DNA from 2 places in the Flavobacterium sp. RSSA_27 genome. Region 1 is predicted to be linked to the other one. Evidence: riboswitches for the same ligand, from Rfam matches in the RefSeq annotation. Region 1 holds a riboswitch; the other holds the start of a gene.

Evidence for each region. Region 1 has a riboswitch for S-adenosylmethionine ahead of ACSVH5_RS05175 (homocysteine S-methyltransferase family protein). Riboswitches for the same ligand answer to the same signal wherever they lie in the genome.
Region 2: it holds a riboswitch for S-adenosylmethionine, as region 1 does, so the genes downstream of both, ACSVH5_RS02340 (hypothetical protein) here and ACSVH5_RS05175 (homocysteine S-methyltransferase family protein) in region 1, are expected to answer to the same signal.

Annotation. Positions count from the first base shown of each region.
Region 1 covers NZ_JBPTTN010000003.1:33,607-45,082, forward strand. Annotated here, with positions in the region: gene ACSVH5_RS05145 (M28 family peptidase) at 1-188, opposite strand, end outside; gene ACSVH5_RS05150 (dicarboxylate/amino acid:cation symporter) at 200-1,450, opposite strand; gene gldA (gliding motility-associated ABC transporter ATP-binding subunit GldA) at 1,630-2,526, shown strand; gene ACSVH5_RS05160 (glycosyltransferase family 9 protein) at 2,609-3,652, opposite strand; gene metF (methylenetetrahydrofolate reductase [NAD(P)H]) at 3,829-4,785, opposite strand; gene metH (methionine synthase) at 4,873-7,548, opposite strand; gene ACSVH5_RS05175 (homocysteine S-methyltransferase family protein) at 8,034-9,071, opposite strand; SAM riboswitch class I at 9,386-9,493, opposite strand; gene ACSVH5_RS05180 (NAD(P)/FAD-dependent oxidoreductase) at 9,667-10,719, opposite strand; gene ACSVH5_RS05185 (precorrin-2 dehydrogenase/sirohydrochlorin ferrochelatase family protein) at 10,915-11,476, opposite strand, start outside.
Region 2 covers NZ_JBPTTN010000001.1:517,184-528,659, reverse strand. Annotated here, with positions in the region: gene ACSVH5_RS02375 (helix-turn-helix transcriptional regulator) at 453-1,469, shown strand; gene ACSVH5_RS02370 (tetratricopeptide repeat protein) at 1,683-3,737, opposite strand; gene ACSVH5_RS02365 (hypothetical protein) at 4,015-4,317, opposite strand; gene ACSVH5_RS02360 (hypothetical protein) at 4,320-4,772, opposite strand; gene ACSVH5_RS02355 (N-formylglutamate amidohydrolase) at 4,858-5,607, opposite strand; gene ACSVH5_RS02350 (hypothetical protein) at 5,607-5,999, opposite strand; gene ACSVH5_RS02345 (hypothetical protein) at 6,320-6,808, opposite strand; gene ACSVH5_RS02340 (hypothetical protein) at 6,906-7,694, opposite strand; SAM-I-IV-variant riboswitch at 7,755-7,873, opposite strand; gene ACSVH5_RS02335 (DUF3293 domain-containing protein) at 8,189-8,599, opposite strand; gene ACSVH5_RS02330 (hypothetical protein) at 8,657-9,067, opposite strand; gene ACSVH5_RS02325 (hypothetical protein) at 9,165-9,470, opposite strand; gene ACSVH5_RS02320 (hypothetical protein) at 9,596-10,258, opposite strand; gene ACSVH5_RS02315 (hypothetical protein) at 11,129-11,287, opposite strand; gene ACSVH5_RS02310 (Fic family protein) at 11,319-11,476, opposite strand, start outside.

The sequences.
Region 1 (11,476 bases):
ATTCGTTTGAACTCTCCTTCGATAAAAGCTGAAGCTTTTTCAATACCTGGTGTAAACAAGGCACGCCCTTCCATGGCATCCGAAGACAATTCCGTTTCTATTCGAGTAACCTCGCTTTGTTGAATCCCACTCTGAGCTTGAGCCGTGAATCCGAAAAGCACCAACAATCCTAGACTAATTCTTTTCATACTTATTCGATTTAATTGATTTCAATTTGTCGTAACAACCATTTTTTACCTTCTACGATTCGCGTGACCATCATTGCCGATATCAAATCGCCATTGGCATTGAGCAAGGTAGCCATTGGATCCACTAGTGTTCCTATAATCATTGCCGCGGGCAAAGCTTGTTCCATGGGAAAGCCATACACCGTTATGGCCAAAATTTCACCAATAAACCCTCCATTTGGAATTCCTCCCTCCACTACCGAAACCACTATCGTTATCCCAATGGCGGTAAGGATTGTCAATGGATCCGAAAAATCTTTTCCAAAAATAGCAAACATAATGGCTATTTTAACTATCGAAGACATACTCGAACCGTCTTTATGCAATGGTGCACCCAACGGAATGACGACATTTCGAATATAGGCAGGAATTTTCATTTGCTCAGCTCCTTCAAGATTAGCTGGAATCGTTGCAATGCTGCTACAAGTACCCACTGCTGTAAATGCAGGCGTAATATTATTTTTCCAAAATGTTTGTACGCCTAATTTACCACTGGAAAAAAAGGCATACAACGTAAAAAAAACTACAAAGTAAACGGCACCTACTCCATAATAAACCGCCAAAGGTTTGCCATAAGCACCAAAAAGTTGTGGCCCAAAAATACCCACTTGATAAGCAAAGTAAGCGCCTAAACCAATGGGCGCACCTTTCATAATGATGTGCAAAAGTTGTTTCATCACCTCATTAGCCGATCGTAAAAATCGAGCAAAATCTTTTCCTTTTTCCCCTGCATTTAAAGTGGCAAAACCCATTAAAAAAGAAAAAAGAATTAGCGCCAGCATATTTTTTCGGGATAAAATCTCGTAAAAATCATTTACTGTTAGCAATTGGGTCAAAGCGGAACCCGAACCCACTTCGTGAACAGAAGTAACAGGATTTTGAGATACAAAAACAGAAGTATCAATAGGAAAAAGCAACATCCCCACTACCATTACCACAGCCGAAATAACAACAGTTGTTACAAAAACCAACAAAACAATTCCGAAAAGCTTTCCTAATTTTTCGGTCTTTTCTAAATTGGCAATCGAATCCGCTATAGTAAAAATAACCAAAGGAATAATTGCCGTAAATAAAAGGTTCAAAAAAATATCACCCAAAGGTTTGATTACTGCTACGTCTTTACCAAATAGTAATCCAGCAAGGCTTCCTGAAAGGATTCCGCCCAAAAGCAATAAAATACTGCTGTAATTTTTTAAAAAAGAATAGGTTTGTAATGGTTTCATTGATTATAGTTTACTTATAGTTCAGAAGTAAATATATAAATCTTACCGCATTGATTTGAAATAAATAGAAATAATTTCGCTACAAAGCAACCTAAACAATTCCTATTTATTTTTTTTAGCTAATATAGAAACTTCCATAGCTTGGTTTTTCTGTTTACTTTTGCAACAAAACCATTCTTATGTCTATAGAAGTTACAAATTTATCCAAAAGCTATGGTGCTCAAAAAGCATTAGACTCGATTACTTTTTCTGTAAAAAAAGGAGAAATCGTTGGTTTTCTTGGCCCAAATGGAGCAGGAAAATCTACTTTGATGAAAATATTAACCACTTATCTAGCGGCTGATGAAGGCGTAGCATTGGTAAATGATAAAAATGTCATTTCAGACACCAAAGAAGTCCAAAAAATCATTGGTTATTTACCAGAGCACAATCCTTTGTATTTGGATTTGTATGTTAGAGAGTATCTGGCTTTTAATGCCGATGTGTACAAAGTACCCTCCTCTCGCATTCAAGAAGTGATTGAATTGACGGGACTAACTCCCGAAAGTCATAAAAAAATAGGGCAACTCTCTAAAGGATACCGCCAACGTGTGGGATTAGCCAATGCCTTATTGCACAATCCAGAAGTACTCATTCTTGACGAACCCACTACTGGTCTAGATCCAAATCAATTGGTTGAGATTCGAAATGTGATTAAAAACGTAGGTAAAGACAAAACTGTTTTTCTATCTACTCATATTATGCAAGAAGTAGAAGCAATCTGTGACCGTGTCATTATTATTGATAAAGGAAAAATTGTTGCTGACAAAAAATTAGAAGTTTTGATTGCAGCCGACAAAGAACAAGTCATCGAAGTAGAATTTGATTTAAAAGTAACCGAAGACCAAATCAATACCATTCCACATTTACAATCATTCATCAAAAACAGTGATTACCTATGGGAATTGACCTTTTTATCGAGTCAAGATATGCGTCCAACCGTATTTGATTTCGCCCACGACAATGGTTTAAAAACCTTGCAACTCAACCAGAAAAATAAAAACTTAGAAGCGGTATTTAGGGAGATTACGAAGTAGTGGTTAGTCCCTAGTGATTAGTAATTAGTGAATAGCAAAAAAACTAAGAACTAAGAACTAATCACTAATTACTATTCACTAGTTACTCCAAACTATCTTTTATCGCTTGAATCCAATCCTCAATAGTAGTCTCGTTGGTATTGATTGCGACACTTTTTGCTCCATAAGGCGCATATTTATCTGTTTTGGTAACCGAAAACAAACCTACTACTGGTAATTGAGCGGCGCTAGCCAAGTGCATCATTCCGCTATCAGCGCCCACAAAAACAGCTGTGTTTTTAAAAAATGCTGTGATTTCTCTGATGTCTTTACTGTAATAGGTTGGTGCAGCAAAATGTATTTGCGACACGTTTTCTACAGGCAACACTTCCAAAATATTGTAATCCGGAAACTCTTTAAGGATTCTTTCATAAAAAACCGCCCACCATTCCACCGAATAACATTTCGCACCCGTAGCAAAAGTGAAAAGACAAATCGTTTTTTTAGATGAGGGAACAATGGCGTCCAAAAGTGCTTTACCTTTGGCTATTTCTTCAGGACTTAATTGCAAAAGCAAATTAGGAATTGGTGTGTTCGGCACTTTCATTCCTGCCGAAGCAAGAAAATGACGTAAATCATACACAGGATATTTTGCAATATGAGCATAGTCAGAGAATTGACTGGAAAGATCAGTTTCTAGCTCACCAAAACACTTAAATTTTGCGTCTACAAGTTGAATAGATAAGCGACCTGACGAAGAGTTTTTATCAGCATTGATGGCCAAATCGTATTTGTTTTTCTTCAGTTTCAACCAGCCCTTCATATAGTTTCCTAATTCGTCAAAATGTTTTTTAGGCAAACGAATAATCTGATTTACTGCCGTAAAATTTTCAAAAACAATAGGACCTAGATTCCCTTTGATAAAAATATCAATAGTTGCATTTGGAAAAAGCGTTTGTACTTCTTGAACCAAAGGAGTAATTAGCAACAAATTCCCTAAACGGTGGTTAGGTCTCGAAATCAAGACTCTTTTTACTTGTTGAGGATCAATTGTTCCTTTATTTACATTCGAAGATTTGCCAAGACCACTTGTTAGGCTTTGCATAACGCTTCTTCTTATCCTATTGATTTTTATTTTTAGACTCATCGAAAAGTAAGTTTTAGTCAAAAAGAACACCTCTTTTTGGAACTGCAAATGTAGAACTCTTACTTAACAATATTTAGAATTAAATAAAAAATTAACCGTTACTTAAATACTAAAAAAATACCCGACAAGCAAAAAGCCCATCGAGTACTTTCAATTGAAATACTATAATCCTTTAATTAAAAAATGTGACTAGCAATTTGTCTGATGTTTTCTGATTTCCCCATAGAATAGTAATGCAAAACGGGTACACCAGCGGCTTTTAATTCAATAGATTGTTGAATCGCCCATTCGATTCCAACTTGGCGGATTTCGGCATTGTTTTTACATTTTTCTACCGCAGCAATTAAATCCTCAGGCAAATCGATACGGAAAATTTGTGGCAACACTTGCAAATGTCTTTCTACCGCAATAGGTTTTATCCCAGGAATAATCGGAACTGTAATGCCCATTTCTCGGGCTTTGGCTACAAATTCGAAATATTTAGCATTATCAAAAAACATTTGAGTAACGACATAATCCGCGCCTGCATCTACTTTTTCTTTAAGCCGTTTCAAATCGGTTTGCAAAGAAGGTGCTTCCAAATGCTTTTCTGGATAACCTGCCACCCCAATACAGAAATCGGCTTTGTTATCAATATCCATTACTTCGTGCAAATACTTCCCTTGGTTCAATTGATAAATTTGGCTTACTAAATCTGAAGCGTATTTATTGCCTCCTTTGGTGGGCACAAACGATTGTTCGTCTTTCATTGCATCGCCACGCAAAGCCATCACATTATCAATGCCTAAGTAATGACAATCCACCAACAAATACTCGGTTTCTTCTTTGGTAAATCCTCCACAAAGTACGTGCGGCACGGTATCTACGTTGTATTTATGTTTAATAGATGCACAAATTCCCAAAGTTCCTGGGCGCATTCTTGTCAACTTCTTTTCTAATAATCCATTCCCTTTATCAACGTAAATAAACTCCTCACGAGAAGTGGTCACATCAATAAATGGCGGTTTGAACTCCATCAACGGATCGATGTTGTCATATAATTCCTGAATGCTTTTGCCTTTTTGTGGCGGAATAATTTCAAAAGAAAACAAAGTTTCTCCTTTGGCGTTTTCTATATGTTGTGTTACTTTCATACTACAAGTTTATTGTTCATTGTTTGTTGTTGTTGTTAGTTCTGATTCCAAAACCATAAACTATAAACCAACAACTATAAACATTTTTTAATCAGCTATATTCGGATTCAACCATTTCATGGCTACATCGGTCGAAACATTTCTTCGTTTGGCGTAATCAATTACTTGGTCTTCTTTTATTTTTCCAAGTCCAAAATACTTGCTTTCTGGATTTCCAAAATAGTATCCAGAAACAGATGAAGCAGGCCACATCGCCATACTTTCCGTCAAAGTCACCCCGATTTCTTCTTCAACGTTTAATAATTTCCAGATAGTCGGTTTCTCTAAATGGTCTGGACAAGCTGGATATCCTGGTGCTGGTCGAATTCCTTTATACGATTCTTCAATCAAGTCCTCTTTACTTAAGTCCTCATCAGCGGCATAACCCCAAAATTCTTTACGCACTTTCTCGTGTAAATATTCGGCAAATGCCTCTGCAAAACGGTCGGCCAAGGCCTTCACCATAATCGAATTATAATCGTCTAATGCGGCTTCAAATTCGGCAGCCCATTCCTCTACTCCAAAACCAGTGGTTACGCAAAACGCTCCCATATAATCCACTTTCCCACTTTCTTTTGGCGCAATAAAATCAGACAAAGCGATATTTGGCGCCCCTTTGGTTTTTTGAGCTTGCTGACGTAAAGTCAAAAATGTTTGTAATGGATTTCCATTTTCATCTTTCAATTCGATATCGTCGTCGTTGATTTGATTCGCAGGGAAAATTCCGTAAACGCCTTTTGCTTTTAACTTTTTCTCCTCCAAAATGACTTTCAGCATGGCTTGAGCATCTGCAAAAACCGAAGCGGCTTGTTCACCCACTACCTCATCGGTTAAAATTGCAGGATATTTGCCAAATAATTCCCAAGTTCTGAAAAAAGGCGTCCAATCGATATAAGGCACTAATGTTTCTAAATCGACTTCTACGATTTGTTTGCCAATTACTTTGGGTTGTACTGGTGTAAAATTATCCCAATCCAATAGCAATTTGTTTTTTCTAGCATCCTCGATAGACAAGAAATTTTTATCTCGTGAACGATTCAAAAACGTTTCTCTAAAGGCATCGTATTCTGCACGAATATCTGCCGCATATATTTTTCGATTATGGTCCAATAAATTACCCGCTACAGTTACTGCTCTCGAAGCATCGTTGACGTGAATTACCGTTTCTCTGTATTGAGGCGCAATTTTCACGGCGGTATGCGCGCGCGAAGTAGTGGCTCCACCAATCATTACAGGGATTTTCATATTGCGTTTGTCAAGCTCTTTGGCTAAATACACCATTTCGTCCAAAGACGGCGTAATCAAACCGCTCAAACCAATAATATCTACCTCGTGTTCAATAGCTGATGCGATAATTTTTTCTGGAGGCACCATCACACCCAAATCAACTATCTCATAATTATTACAAGCCAATACGACTGAAACAATATTTTTACCAATATCGTGAACGTCTCCTTTTACGGTAGCCATCAGAATTTTTCCATTACCTTGTTTATCGCCAACTTGCTTGGCGGCTTCAATGAAAGGTAAAAGATACGCCACTGCTTTTTTCATCACACGTGCCGATTTTACCACTTGTGGCAAAAACATTTTTCCCGAACCAAACAAATCGCCCACGACATTCATTCCAGCCATCAAGTTGATTTCGATTACTTCGATGGGCTTTTCGGCGGCCAAACGTGCTTCTTCTACATCGGCTTCTATAAATTCATCAATACCTTTGACCAAAGCGTGTGTGATACGGTCTTGTAAAGAACCCGAACGCCATTCTTGTACCGCTTTCTCGTTGCTCTTTACATCACCTTTTACATTTTCTGCAAAGTCCAACAAACGCTCAGTAGCATCATCACGTCGGTCCAGAATCACATCTTCTACGTGCTCTAATAAATCTTTTGGAATATCGTCATAAATCGTCAACATTTCGGGATTAACAATTCCCATCGTCATTCCGTGTTGAATACCGTGGTACAAGAAAACCGAGTGCATCGCCTCTCGCACCACATCGTTTCCTCTAAACGAAAACGACACATTACTCACCCCACCACTAACGTGCGCGTGCGGTAAATTTTCGCGAACCCATTTAGTCCCTCTAAAGAAATCCAAAGCATTCAAACGGTGTTCTTCCATCCCTGTTGCTACTGGAAAAATATTCAAATCGAAGATGATATCTTGTGGTGGAAAATGTACTTTGTTCACCAAAATATCATACGAACGCTGGCAAATTTCGATACGTCTTTCGTAATTATCAGCTTGACCCACTTCGTCAAAAGCCATCACAATCACCGCCGCACCATACCGTTTGATTAAGTTCGCGTGATGAATGAATCGCTCCTCGCCTTCTTTCAAAGAAATCGAATTCACGACACATTTCCCTTGCACCACTTTCAAACCCGCCTCAATGATTTCCCATTTCGAGCTGTCAATCATAATCGGCACACGCGAAATATCCGGTTCGGCTGCAATCAAATTCAGGAATTTGGTCATAGCATATTCGCCATCCAACATTCCTTCGTCCATATTGACATCGATAATCTGTGCGCCACCTTCTACTTGTTGGCGCGCAATATCCAATGCCTCATCGTATTTCTCTTCCTTTATCAATCGAAGAAATTTTCGCGAACCCGTCACATTGGTTCGTTCCCCTACATTTACAAATACGCTATCGGGCGTGATGATTAGGGGTTCCAATCCTGATAATACTAGGTTTCTTCTTTTTTCTGCCATTTCTTTATTTTGAGTTACTCAGTGGCTAAGTGGCTTAGACACTAAGTGATTTTCTATTCTATCATTTATATCCAGCTCGTGCTTCAAAACGAAACTGGGTTTTCTTTTTTTATTTTGGGCGTGTTCGCCGCGGCGAACGGGCTATCCGTTCCCGCTTTTTTTCTTGATAAAAAAATCAAGAAAAAAGAGCTCCACTACTATCCCTCACGCGGGCATTGTGCAATACAACACCTTTTTGTTTCAATGAAACGGTTCCGTTTTTATACTTCACAACGGAATGAATTTTCCTCTTACATCCAACGGATTAAAATCCGTTGCTACAAAATGATTCGTTCCTATGGAACTTATGCTGCTAGCGCGAGCGTCCCGCTCGTGCTTCTTCTTTCTTAAAATATTTTTCCTGCCTGTAGTATATGCACGAGCGTGACGCTCGCGCTAGCTGGAGATTCCTCCTCCGTCGGAATGACAAAAACAGGAACAATATTTTACATCACCGCAGTCGAAACCCTCGGCTTATACTCCTTAGCGATATCGGCAATTAATTTGATATGCTCTGGGGTGGTGCCGCAGCAGCCTCCTATGATGTTGATTAAATTATCTTCTAAATAAGAACGAATTTGCGCTTGCATTTCCTCAGGCGTTTCGTCGTATTCTCCAAAGGCATTCGGTAATCCTGCATTAGGATGCGCCGAGATATTGAAGGAGGTGTTATGCGACAAAGTTTGCAAATACGGTTTGAGCAAGTCGGCACCCAAAGCGCAATTGAATCCCACACTCAACAACGGAATGTGCGAAACCGAAATCAAGAAAGCCTCAACGGTTTGTCCAGAAAGAGTTCTTCCAGATGCATCGGTGATGGTTCCAGAAACCATAATAGGCACATCGATATTACGTTCTTCTTTGACTTCTTCGATGGCAAAAAGTGCGGCTTTGGCATTCAGCGTATCGAAAATGGTTTCTACCAAAAGAATATCACAACCACCGTCCAACAAGGCTTCGACTTGTTGTTTGTAAGCGATACGTAAATCATCAAAAGTTACGGCACGGTATCCTGGGTCATTCACATCGGGTGACATACTTGCGGTTCTGTTCGTGGGTCCAATAGAACCGGCTACAAAACGCGGTTGGTCCGGATTTTTGGCGGTGAATTCATCTGCTACTTCACGGGCTAGTTTAGCGGATTCGTAGTTGAGTTCGTATACCAAATCCTCCAAATGATAATCTGCCATTCCGATGGTGGTTCCTGAGAAAGTGTTGGTTTCTACGATATCGGCTCCTGCCTCAAAATAGGCGGCGTGCACGGCTTTGATGGCCTGTGGTTGCGTGAGGGACAATAAATCATTGTTCCCTTTTAACGGATGCGGAAAATCTTTGAATCGTTCGCCACGAAAATCTTCTTCGGAGAAATTGTAGCGTTGCAACATTGTTCCCATCGCTCCATCGAGTACGAGAATTCTTTTTTTAAGAGCCCCCCAAACCCCCGAAGGGGGAGTTTCTACTGCTATTTTTGAATCTTTTGACATAATTTCATTTTCTGCTAAGGCACTAGAGCACAAAGCTTTTTTTATTTATATTTTCTGTTACTCCTAATGTTTGAGGGAATACATTGCTTTTTTTGTTTCTAAATAAGCCTATTGCCAACTCCTTAGCCCCGATTGCAGCGGCATCCTTTTTTTATTTTACCCTGTCAGGGTTTTGAACCCTGACAGGGTAAAATAAAAAAAGATATAGCGGAAAGCGGGAACGTTGATGGCAAAAATGCGCCAATGATTCGCTCATTCAATTATTTAAAAATGTATCGGGAAAGGGGTTTGAAAAAATACGAGTCTGTATTTTGTTGTTATCTATCCGCGCTATGCTTGGTAGAATGTAGCACCTTCTTTAGAAAAGTAAAGGGTTGCTAAGGGTTCATCGGGTCTTTTCCCTCCGCCTTTCGTGATAACTTTCAATAAAAATAGGAACGGTGCAAAGTAACGACATAAGGCTAACAATTGCAAGTGTTTTTTTTAAAGATTCTGAGTAGCTAAGCGGCTAAGTTTCTATGCGAAAAAGGTTCTGAATTACTAAGCTTTTATTGAACTTAGCAACTCAGAACCTTGATGACTCAGCAACTTTTTTTTACACAATAGCTTTCACTACTGCTTTTGGCGCTTCTTTACGAGTACCGTCGAAGCCGTCTACACCTGAAACGGTGGTGTATTTCATCACATATTTTTTACCTGGATTGATAATTTGGTAAGCCGCTTGACACATTAACGTGGCTTCGTGGAATCCGCAAAGAATCAATTTTAATTTTCCTGGATAGGTGTTTACATCACCAATGGCGAAAATCCCAGGAATGTTGGTTTGATAATCTAAAGCATTGTTTACTTTGATGGCGTTTTTTTCGATTTCTAATCCCCAATCGCCGATAGGTCCTAATTTGGGTGTCAATCCGAAAAGTGGAATAAAATAATCGCACTCAATTTTTCGGTGAGCCCCTTCGATGTCTACATCTACTGATTCTAAACGCTCTGCTCCATTCAATCCAACCACTTCTCCTGGCGTAATCATTTTGATTTTACCTTCGTTTTTCAGTTCCTGCACTTTCTCCACCGAATCTAATGCGCCGCGGAATTCGTTACGTCGGTGAATCAAGGTTACCTCTGATGCAACATTCGACAGGAAAATACTCCAGTCTAGAGCAGAATCTCCACCACCAGCAATCACCACTCTCTTGTCACGGAATTTTTCTGGATTCTTGATAAAGTATTTGATTCCCTTGTCTTCGTAAAACTCGATGTCTTCGATTAAAGGTTTTCTGGGTTCAAAACTTCCTAAGCCTCCTGCAATAGCAATAACTGGAGCGTGGAATTTTTTCCCTTTGTTAGAAGTTACAATGAAAGTACCATCTTCTTGTTTTTCGATGGTTTCTGCACGCTCACCCAAAGTAAAACCTGGCTCAAATTGCTTGATTTGTTCCATTAAATTATCTACCAAATCTCCAGCTAATACTTCTGGAAATCCTGGAATATCATAAATAGGTTTCTTAGGATACAATTCTGATAATTGTCCGCCTGGCTGTGGCAAGGCATCCAAAATATGACATTTTAATTTTAATAATCCCGCTTCGAAAACCGCAAAAAGCCCTGTGGGTCCTGCTCCTATTATTAATATATCTGTTTTAACCATTTTTTTTATTTATAATTACTACTTCTTGTTTTTACTCATTTTGTTCATACAGATCGCGACCTGTCCCTACGGTGTTCAAATAAACGATTAATTCATTTAATGATTCGTGATAATTATCACTTGGGTGTTTTTTTTATTATGTACGGACAGCGCATGGACAGTGTACGGACAGGTCGCGACCTGTCCCTACGTGTATTATTTATTATTTTTTAATGCCTCGGTGATTTCGTTCATACGTTGCACCTTTTCTTCAAAATTGCCTTTTAACGTCTTGCGATATTCATTCAGGTTTTCGACCATTGTATTCACATCTTCTGGAATTACCTCTTCAAAAAATTCGCGCAATCGCTTGGCGGTTGTTGGTGATTTCCCGTTCGTTGAAATGGCGATTTTCACATTGCCTTTGGTCACAATCCCACCCAAATAATAATCGCATAAATTGGGCGTATCGGCAATATTACAAAGCAAATAACGCTTTCTGGACAAATCATACACGCGCTTGTTTACCTTCAAGTCATCCGTGCAAGCTATTACTAAATTACGCTTTCGAAGCATCCAACGATTGAATTTTTTGGGCGTCAATTTTACTGAAGGATGTTTTTCAGCCAAAGCTTCCAACTCGGGAAGAAATCGCGGTGCGACCACTTCAACATTCGCATTTGGGCTCGATTTCAACATAAAAGACAACTTTTCTAAACCCACATTTCCGCCACCTACAATCAAAACATTGAATTGATGTAGTTTTAAAAACACGGGA
Region 2 (11,476 bases), on a different contig from region 1:
AAATATACGAAAGCACTTTAATATATTATTTGTTTTCTCTTATTAAATGCTTTTATACATAGATTTTACTTTTATTTTTTTCTTTTTTAAACCGTAGTTATTATTCTTTATCTGCCTATTTGACCAATAAAAATAATAGCGATAAATACTATTATTAAATTAAAGACAAAGATTGGTGAGGGTCTTGAACATAGGGAGGACAAGCTTAAGTACTACACTAACCTTTTGTACTGTTTTGCAACAGTACTCTCTGCCGATTTGAACTATAATTTAAAGTCCCAGCAGATCAACCTATCTTGCGATAGGTTATTCAATAATTTCACTGCGGTTTTTCAAAGAACTTTTGTTTGACACTGCAAACGTATTTATTGTTTGTGCATTTAAACTGCACAGTAAAAAAATATTTGTACATTTGCATAGTCAACTTGTAAATAAAATAAAAATAAGATCGAATGGCAATTACTAAAAATCCCCTTATCCGCTATAAAATACTTGATAGTTGTTTTAGAAACCCTTATAAAAAGTATACTATTGATAACTTGTTAGTTAAGGTTAATGAGGAATTGTTTCAAATTTCAGATTCGGAATCGCAATGTATTAAACTCCGCCAATTGCGGGATGATATTGCTTTTATGCGCAGCTCTGAGGGCTGGAGTATTGAATTGGCAGAAGAATTTGAAAACAAAAAGCGTATTTATCGCTATGAAGATTTAAATTTTTCGATTAATAATGCCCCTCTAAATGACTTGGAAATGCATGAGTTTCAAACGGCTATTCAAGCCCTCTCTCAATTTGAGGGGATGCCTCAATTTGAAGGGATTCAAGAAATCGTTGCTAAATTGAAGTACGATTTGCATTCATCTAAAGAAAGAACACCTTTTATTGGGTTTGACAGCCAACAAGATTTGAAAGGGATTGAGCATTTTAGTTTTTTGTATCAGGCTGTACAAAATAAAACACCCTTGGCTATTACATATAAAGATTTTATCAATAAAGACGCCTATTCCTTTGTTTTGCATCCTTATTACTTGAAACAATACAATCATCGCTGGTTTTTATTTGGATTGCATCAGGAATCGGGTAAATGTGATTGGAATGTAGCCATTGACCGAATTATTTCAGTAGAAGAAAGCACCACTCTTTTTTTTCCGAATACTAGCATTGATTGGCGTGATTATTTTTCGGATATGATAGGGGTGAGTAGGCCTGTAGACGGAATTATTGAAGAAGTGGTTTTGCATTTTAATTCGTTAACGGGAAAGTATATGGAGAATAAATCACTTCATGAAACCCAGCGCCATAAATGGATTGATGAAAACACGCTAGAACTTAAAATCAAAGTTTTTTTGAATTATGAATTGGAGCGATTGATCCTGAGTTATGGGGAGAGTGTGAGAGTTATTGCACCTGAAGTTTTGCGGGAAAAAATAGTTTTAAGGTTAAATCATGGTATAGGTTTGTATATTTGAAAAAAGGCTCCGATTATAAAAACCGAAGCCTTGACTTTTCAACTTACACACTTTTTGGGATAGTGTCCATTTTTGCGAAGAGTATTTTAATTCTATCTAACATTTTTTTTAATCTTTGAAAATCAGAGAATCAGCGGTAAACAAAGTTAGCCAAGTTGTCGTCAAAGTTTTTCCACATTCTTGAAATTTGTAGGACATTATTCAATCAACATTTTAATTTGTTGATTTAGTCGTAATTGTAATAATTTTTTTTTCGTTATCAATTGTAATTTTTCCATATTTACTTAATGCACTTTGTCCAAAAAGAAGGGGAGCATTTTTGTTTTCGATAACAGTCGCCTTAACATTTTTTAAAATAAGCCCTCCAAATTCAACTTTTCTAAAAACAATTGTTGTACCAATTGCAATATCACCATTTGCGATCATATAACTGGAAGTTCCATTGATGTCTTTGTTGCTCAGGTATCCATTCTTTAACATAAATTCAGCTTCTGTTTTGGATATGGTAATATCAGATGCGCCAGTGTCAAAAATTAAATTTAAACCAAGTTCATTTATTTTACAAGGGACTTCATAAGTGCCTCCTCCATTTTTTTTCAAAGGAATTGAAACGGTTTGGGTTTCAATTACAGTCTCATCTTTATTTTCAACTGTATCTTTTTTATTGGATGCATCAAAAATTTTTTTCCATTCCGAAACTAAGGTCTTGAATTCTGGTAAATTTCGAATATTATCAATATCATCATCATTTTCAAGATGTATAAAATCTCTATAGCCATTTTGAAAGGCTTGTTTTAAACTTTCCAATGCTTCGTTTGGTTTTTTCATTAAAGAGTATAAACAAGTGGCATCATAGTAATTGTCGCTTGTAGGATATTGCTCTAATATTTCTTTTAACCACAATATAGCCTCATCAATTCGACCTAAATGGAAAAGAGCATATTGACGAGTATTGCCACTTTTACTAACTGTTGTGTCAATAGATAGAATGTTGTTATAATCTTTGTTTGCCAATAAGACATTGCCTAATTTTTTTTCATAAAATCGACCTCTGTGTAGATAAGTATAAGCATAGTTTTTATCTATTGATATCGCTTCGTTATAATCATTTAAGCCTGCTTCGTTGTTTTTTAGAAACTCTTCTTCAATCCAGCCTCGTTGATAATAAAACCATGATTCCCTAGGTTCAACAGAAATTGCTTTAGTTAAATCATCAATTGCATCTTTGTAATCACCCATTAATCTTTTAGCATCACCTCTGTAGCCATAATAATATGCATAAGTTGAGTCAATTGCAATTGCTTTTGTGTAATCAGCTATTGATTGCTGATACATTCCCATTTTTTTATAGCAATCTGCTCTATTTGATAATAAATTAGGTACAAAATTATCATCACTTATTTCCATTAATTTAGAATAATCTGAAATAGCTGCATTGTAATTATTTTTACCTTCATTAAGTTTTGCTCTAACATAATACCAAAGATTATCTTCAGGATTAGAAGCAATTTTAGCATTTACCTTTGAAAACGCTAGGGGATAGTTTTTCTCTGCATAGTCAATAAATAAAGTCAAATTATCATTATCCGAATTGTCTAATTGATAACAATGGAATATATCCTCAATTGCTTCATTATATTTTTTTTGTTCATAAAATAACAGAGCTCTAAATTTATATCCTTCAGTATAATCAGGCGAAAGTTTAATTAGTTTATTTAATATCTTTTCTGCTTCGCTATAATTTTTCTGATCTATATAATTTCTACCTAATCCTGCATATGGTGTAACTAATGATTCATCAATTTTCAATGCTTGTTTGTAATCTATCTCCGCTTTTGAATATTGATTTAATTCGTAATAGAATTGTGCACGATCGATATAAATTTCAGGATCTGTAGGCGTTAACTTAAGCGCAAATTCATAATCTTCAAACGTCTTTTCATGATTATCAATTTTGTAATAAATATCACCTCTTAATTTATGTGCTATAGCTAATAAATTTTTATCTTTTGGTTTTATATATTTAATAGACTTATTAATATCTCTTAAAGCAAATGAATTTTGATTAAGAAATTTGTAGGTAAGCGATCTATAGTATAATGCTAAAGGATCATTAGGGTTGTCATTAATTTCTCTTCCTAAATATTCAAGGGCTTTTTCAAGATCATTTTCTTTTATAGCCTTTATTCCCTGTTCGAAATTATAGCTTTGAGCTTTACACATTAGTATTGTGAAAAATACGATACATGTAAAAAATGTTTTTTTCATTATAAACGTTTTTATTATAATTCAAATTGCTTTAACTTGTAAAGAATTGTAAAATTATATGAGATTCTGAAGTATTATCATGATTTTTATCATGGATTTGTGTTAAATATTTGATAATTAAATTGTTGTATTTTTTGCTCAAAAAATTTGATTGGAGGTTCATTATTTTGAAAATCCTAATTGTATCAAAAGCAAATTGGTTAGTTCTCATAACTACTTGATATGATTTCCTGAAATAATAAAAACATTAATAAACAAATTGCACTTTAGTAACTCATTATAAAAAAGCATCACCACAACCATGACTGACCAAAAATGATGCTTCTACTTTTTCTTTATTAAAATTCCAAAGCATCATCCGCTTTAATCCCGAATGGACACTCATATCAATTAAAATACAAAAATCCGTATTCATGTTATTAGCACGGCAAAAATCTAGGGCTTCGGAAGCCTTTGATTTTGCATTAGCATTGATTTTTTCTCTTACATGTTTTGTCTTGTTTTCTGATTTGTGACGCTTGCAATGGATCATCAATCCCATGATAGCGAGCAGTAATACTAAGCTTTGTTTTGTTTTCATGATTATTCTTCTAAAGCTTCCAATTTGGTAGGATCAATAAATTTATTGCATACCCCAAATTCCAACAATTGTCCGTTCTCGTATTCGAAATTGAAGGCCATTTTTGCAGTAAAAACGGTTTTGTCAAATGGTGGATCCAATTCGTTGATATGAAATTTCCAATAATAACCCGATACTTGTTTGCCTATATAGCAAAATAGGCATTGTGCTTCAAAAGGTCCCCTCTCAAAAATGGTAATGCCATCAGGGGCACTATTCCATTTTTTGAATTGACTTACAATTAAAGACAATACCTCCTGATAGTCTTCCCGTTCCTGCCACTCGTATTTTTGGAACAATAGAACAAAGGCTTCGCTATTAAAGGTTTGACAAGCTTCGTCTAAGTCTTTAATGAATTGTTGGGTTTTTTCAATAGAAAAGGGTTCTTGTTTTAGGGAAATAATGGTAGTGCTCATTTTTTATATTGTTTTCGGTTATCGGTTGTCAGTTGTCAGTTGTCAGTTGTCGGTTTTAGTAGTTGGTATTTGAAATGATTTTTTCTTAAATACTTTTTGAATTTCTGAGGGTATTTAGGAATTCTTGGATTGTGTTTTTGGTTTTTTCATAGGAAGATGATTTATGTTGCTTGTTTTCCTCAAGGTAGAGTTTTCGATTGACTTCTAACATAATGGATTGCACACTTTTGTCTTTTAAATACCATGGCTCTGGGACTAGACTACCACTATAGGGACGATTTATTCCGACAGTATACCCTTTTGCTTGCAAGAACGATTGAGCTTCGTTTACAAGATTTTGATTACAATGAAATGGGTCAAAACCTATGTTGAAGTCTGGACGAAAATCAGTTCGGTCCAAAGCTCTTTGATTGGGTAGGTTTGGGAAGGAATGACAATCTACGATTACCGCTTTTTGGTTACGATTTATTTCTTGATGGACTAATGAGATCAATTTTTGGTGGTGTGGGGTGTAATAATCTTGAAGTATTTTGTTGCGTAATTCTTCTGTTACTACCCGCATCGTTGTACCATTGTCTGTTTTTTCATAAATCATTCCCATTCCAAATTGAGCCATCACTTCCTCGGCATCATTGCTGAATCGTTCTACGTCGCAAAAGATGCGACTAAATGGAGCGATACAATCATCGTCTTGACTGTTACTGAATAAGTCATCGGTGTACCAATCGGTTAATTTGAGTATTTCATTTTCTAAAATACTATTGTCAACAACATAGCCTTCTTTTGATGGTAGGTGTGTAGAAGCGTGAGGGATATGCAAGATTAATTTTCTCATTATTCCATTCTGATTTTAGGATCAATAGCTTCGTTTTGTTCTAGCATTACCGTAGTATCAGGAAATACAATTACCACACGGTTTTGCTCTAATTCGAGCATCATTTTTTCTGTCAGGGCAATAAAGGCAGTTTTTAATGTTTGTACTTCATATTGAAATTTGGGGTATTGAATGATTTCAATGGTAACCGAAGGCTCTTCTTGACCAAGAAAGACAATTTCACACGGGGTAATTTTTGCGCTTATAGCGATACTATATGCTGAGTGAATGGCTTGCTGTGTTTTTGTTAGTGCTGCTTTGAATTCGGTTAAAGAAATAATGCTATTCGTATAGCCACGGTTTAGTCCGAAAGTGGCTTGTGCGGTAAAGGTTGGACAGGTGTTTGAGTTCATTTTTTTTATGGTTGCAGTTTTCGGTTTTTGTTTTTTGTTTTTTGTTTTTTGTTTTTTGTTTTGTGTCCTAATAGTACTATATAATTGAGTTAAGGGATGTTTTATTGTGTTTGAAATAATAATATTCTCAAAAAAATCAAAACACCACAGCCCCTTTAACTCCAAATTTTATGTTTCCTAGAAGTCGTTGCATCTTCGATTTCAAGAAGGGAGCATCAATGCGAGAAAGAATTTTTTTTTGCACACCATATTTTTTGAATTTTAAAATATGAATCAAAGCATAAAAACATTTGACTTCATGATAATGTACTAAAGGTTGGCTAAAATGATAAGGATGTTGTTTTTTCAAATTGTTCGAGGTTTGGGTGGGATCTGGCTAAGCTTTGGATGCGTTGGTTTTGTTGTTGTTTTTCTGTTAGAGATATATTGGGGGCTACGGCCCAAACATAAGTGCCATTGGGAGTTAGGATGCTCGAAATCCATGGAATTTCAAGGGTGACGGGTTGCTCTTTGTAAGCCAAAGCATCAATTTCGTGCTTTATACCGAAGAACATACCAGATTCCATGAAAATATAGTCTTCTTCTTCGATGAAATTGTATTGGGTAATGAAGTCATACAGTTTACTCTCTACCTCATCGGTATAGGCCATGAAACCAACTCCATAGAGTTTTCCATTAGTTACCCCTCCGAAATTTAATTCATGATCTAATTTAACTAAGGAACCCAACTTTTGATTGATGCTATTGACATTAAAGAGTAGGGTGTAGGCTGCAATTTTTAAAAATTCTTGATCTTGATATTTTATCATAAATGTAGGAATTAAAAAGTTAGTTCCCTTTGTTCCTTACAACAGCTTTTACTTCAAAGAAGTAAAGCTGTTAAAGGAAAACAAAAGGAGTAAAAGTTTAGTTGGCCATAAAATGGGCGACATTCATGGCGATTAATTTTCCATCGGGAGACAATAGGTTACCTCCAGAAGGGATGCTTTCGTTTACAGAAGATTCTTCTTTGTCGGGTTCAAAATAATAACAAAGGTCTTCGTTGATCACCAAACACATTCGTTTAGGAGACTCTTTTTTCGTTTTTTCAAAGATTTGTTGGGTTGCATGAAGTAACGCTTTTATTTTTTTATCCTCATTGGCCTCGATCTCCTCATTGATGTGAATAACAGCCCCAGGGTAGTTTTCTGGCTTGTCAACTCCTTCTTTGAGTAAAAGCAATGGTAATTGTGTATAAAAACTAGGCATACGTTGCTTGATGATCAAATAAGGGAATTTGCCAAAGTAGGGTGGGAAATTTTTACTTCCGAATACATCATCCTTTTCCCATTCAAAATAGTTGAATTTACTTTGACAACTACGAGATTTTTTTTCTAAATGCACCAAAAAAACAAAGCGTGCTTGGGTTTCTACTCTAAAAGAACCACTACCAGTGTGGGTACTAAAAGCTTTGCCTGTAAACTGTTTGTTTTGGTCAAAGTACCAAATTTCGTAAGGTACCACGCCTGTTAGGTCTAATAACGTAACGAGGTGCTCGTGTTGTATTTCGAGCAAGATTGGGGTAGTTTTACCGGTACAGAATTGACTGACTTGAACGGTTTTTTCATGGATTTCATGCGCATACACATGTGTACTCTCCGCTTTTGAGCAGAGTTCTTGGGTGTTGTTAACCCATTTGATGAATTTTGTTTGCATCACATAACAATTAAAAATTAAACAATTTGTTATGTCGATTCAATGCCGGAAAGAATTGTGGTTTCTCAACACATTTGAACGACTGTTCCGCATCTGAATCTGAACAAGTTCAGATTAAAAACCACCGTGTCGTGAGTAGATCGGTTGGCAGGAAACAAGTTTCCTTCTTGATGCTTGGCAAATATTGTAAATTATTTTTTTATTGTGCAACTAAATCACATGAAAAATTTTAAAAAGAGTTTTTAACTAATGAATAGTGAATAGTGAATAGTAATTAGTGAATAGTGAAAACACCAAAAATTAAAATGTCTATACCAATAGATGAAGTGGTTCTTAAATCGGTATAATTGGCTTTATGGGAGCAACCAAAAATGGTCAATGCCAATTCGAAATTTGGGAGTGGTTTTAAAAATTTACCCTCAAATTTGAAAAAAGGCTCCGAATATCAAAAACGAAGCCATGGCTTTTCAACTTACACACTCTTGGGATAGTGTTTATTTGGTGTAAACTAAGGTTGCTTTTTGATTTTTAAATCCAAAAACAAAAGCGAGTTGCCCAAATTTTTTGGACAAGTTGTTTGCGTTTTCAAAAGAAATATTGTGTATCAATATGCTTTCTTCAGACCATTTTTCATCTGCAGAACTCCCAACACCCGGGGTATAGTATAAGTTTAATTTTTTTACTTCTTCTATTAAATCTTCGTTTCTTTTGTTATTTTCCTGCTCCTCTAAAATTTTAGGGGAAGGATTCCAAGCCGTTATAAATGCCCAAGTTGTTAGTTCAGGGTATTCTTTTTCAAGTTCAGTGGATTCCTTGTCAATGTTTACTACAATTGTTTTGGTATCACTTACAAATACTTTAAAATTGGTTTCCGTATAGGCTTGATGGAGTTCTTGTGGGGTCATATTTTTGGTGTTGAGGTAAGGTTTTACTTGTTTGATGTTTCAATTTAAAACTTATAGTTAAATGTGTATTGCAATCCCATGGAAAGAGTCCAATTCGTTGAAAAGAGTTGTGTTTAAATTAATTAGAAGTACCCATTTGGCTTGGGTTTGAATTTGGAACCTTCCGTTGTTTTGGTTTATACTGTACGCTTTTCCGGTAAATTGGAGGTTTTGGTCAAAGTACCACATTTCATAGGGTGTTACCCCAGTACAGTCTAGAAAACTGGTGAGTTGGTTGTTATTGATGTGAACTAAAACAGGGTTATCTACTTGCGGCATCACCTCATATAAGTGAATGTTATTTGCGTTACTTTGAATTGGTACTACTTCAATATTTTTTGTGTGCAACTGTGTGCTATGATTTTTAGCTGTATTTTTTTCAATCAATGAAAGAGAAATTGTTTTTAGTCTTGATAAGGATGTTTCCATGTATAGTTTATTATTCGTTTGGTTATTCATTGGAATGTGATGATGTATTCCAAATCAGTATGCTAAAACAGCACAAGGTTGGTTTGCAGTTAGTGTTTCATTCATTTTTGAGGTGATAAATCGGTTTGCCAGTCATGTCAATTGTTTTAGTGAATTTTGATTCATCTGCTGCTATTTTTGACATTGCTATATTTCTTTTAGAAAAAGTAAAAAATGATGCACCCTTTTCTTTCATAAATTGGAACAATGCCTGCTTACCAATGCCTGTAGCTCTATTCTTCTCTAGAATGATAAGGCAAAGTTCATGGGCAAAAACTTGTTGTATGATGATTCCCTTTTTCATAGTATAAATATATCCTACTACGAACTCCTTGTGAATGATTCTGTAGAGTTTATGGATCATTACATGATATTTTGGCCTTCTAGAAAGTGGAAAAATACGAAAGTCCTCTTTGCTAAATGACGTAGCTATATCCTTAAAACGGATAGGGTCAATTTCTTCAAACAGTATCATGTATTGATTTACAATTACTCAATTATTTTTAAGGTCATTTTGTCATAAATTAAAAGATCAAAAGTTGACAAGTAGGAATCATCTATTTCTAATTTAATCTGGTATAAAGAATCTGAGTTAATCATATCAATATAACTAAAGGCCTCTGACTCAGCCCAAGATTCAAGGCTCTCTATTATTTGCGACTTCAAAATTTCATCTGCAGACAGATCAATTGTTTCTTTTGAATCAGGTACATTGTAAATTAGAGAATAATCTCCCTCTAACTCTACTGATTCATTATTAATTGTTGTATATAAATACAATTCTAAATTTTCTACTTCGTAGTTTGTACCAAGTTTTGTTTTTAAAATTTCATCATCATCTAATTCGAGCATTTCGAGTATATCTGAATCGTCGTACATATAATCTTTCAAATTAACATAATTTGTTTCTTTCAGTATTAATTTATCATTTTCAATGGTTGTTTCCAACGTTGCATCAAACATAAATCTATTATCTGATATCCAAACGGCAAGTTCCTCTTCTAGATCTGAAAACTGATCATTATTTTCTATTCCGTTTATATCAATAATTACATTTTTTATTTCAGATGTAAAACCAAAAGATTTTAATTTACCACTGCTGGTTAACTCTTTGATAGTATGGTATAATTCTTTGCTTATTTCTGCTTCCATTTGTTGATTTTTTAGTTGTTATTTAATGTTATGTATACTTCCTTTTATTTGCGACTTCTAGTTGATATACATCGCATAACTTAGGGCTAGGATTATACCCGCGCGATAGCCTGACGAAGTAAATACGCGATCTAACGTAATTCATTTTTTTCTTATGTATATTACTTTGCCTAAACCTATTTTATAGATTTGGCTGTAAACATCATCTCCTTTATTTATTGAGTTATTATTTTTTCTATTCTTTATATGTGGAGTATTTTCCAATTTTTTCTTATTCTCAATTCGTTTTATTGCTGTTAATCTTGCAAGTAGCATTTCTTTTACTTTTAAGAATTCAGATTCAGTTAGTATTTCAGAGTCGGTTTTTTCAATTTTTTTTTGCTTCAGTAAAACTTGAAGTTTATGTGTTGACCAATCAAGGTTATGTGCTATTTTTTGAATAGTTAAAGTTTTAAGTATATTTAAATCACTATTGTAATTTGGTTTTGTTATAGTAATTTTTGTTCTAATCTTTTCTTTTTTTAAAGTACAAACTTTTACTGGTTTTTTCTGAATATTATATTTTAGAATCTCGAGATTTATAAGACTTAAAGCGGCTTTTCGTAAGACAACATTTTGATATATTTTTTTCGATATCCGTCAAAAAATCACTTAGTTCGATATCACTGAATTGATTTTTCTTAAAAAATTTGTCTATTTCTGGAAAAGTAGATAAAAGGCTCATGTTGATTATTACTGAGAATTTTTGAGATTAGAATTTAAGTTTATCATCACAATTAATTACAATTATTTTTAATATGAAATACCCACTTTTGGTGATTTTTATCATTAATAAAGTAGATCGTTGTAATTGATTGAAATTGCATTAAGTTAGTGAATGATGTTATTAATTGCGATTTCATATTGGTATACCATCTCATGGATGATTGTATAGTATTTATCGAAATTTAATTTTGCACTATTTTTAATGGATATCCCTCTGAAAAGGCTTTCTCTTTTGTAGTCCATTTGGCTAGTAATAAATTTCATTACCATTATTACTTTAGAGAATATAATAAATTCACAATTGCTTTTTCATTTCATCCCCTTTTTCTGTAACCAAATATTTTTGTCGTGGATGGTTTGGGCTGTCAGGATATTTCAATTCAATTACCGCAATTTCTAATGCTGGATCTAAATAATTCTCTCTAAAATTCCTTCTGTCTTTTAGTCCAAGTT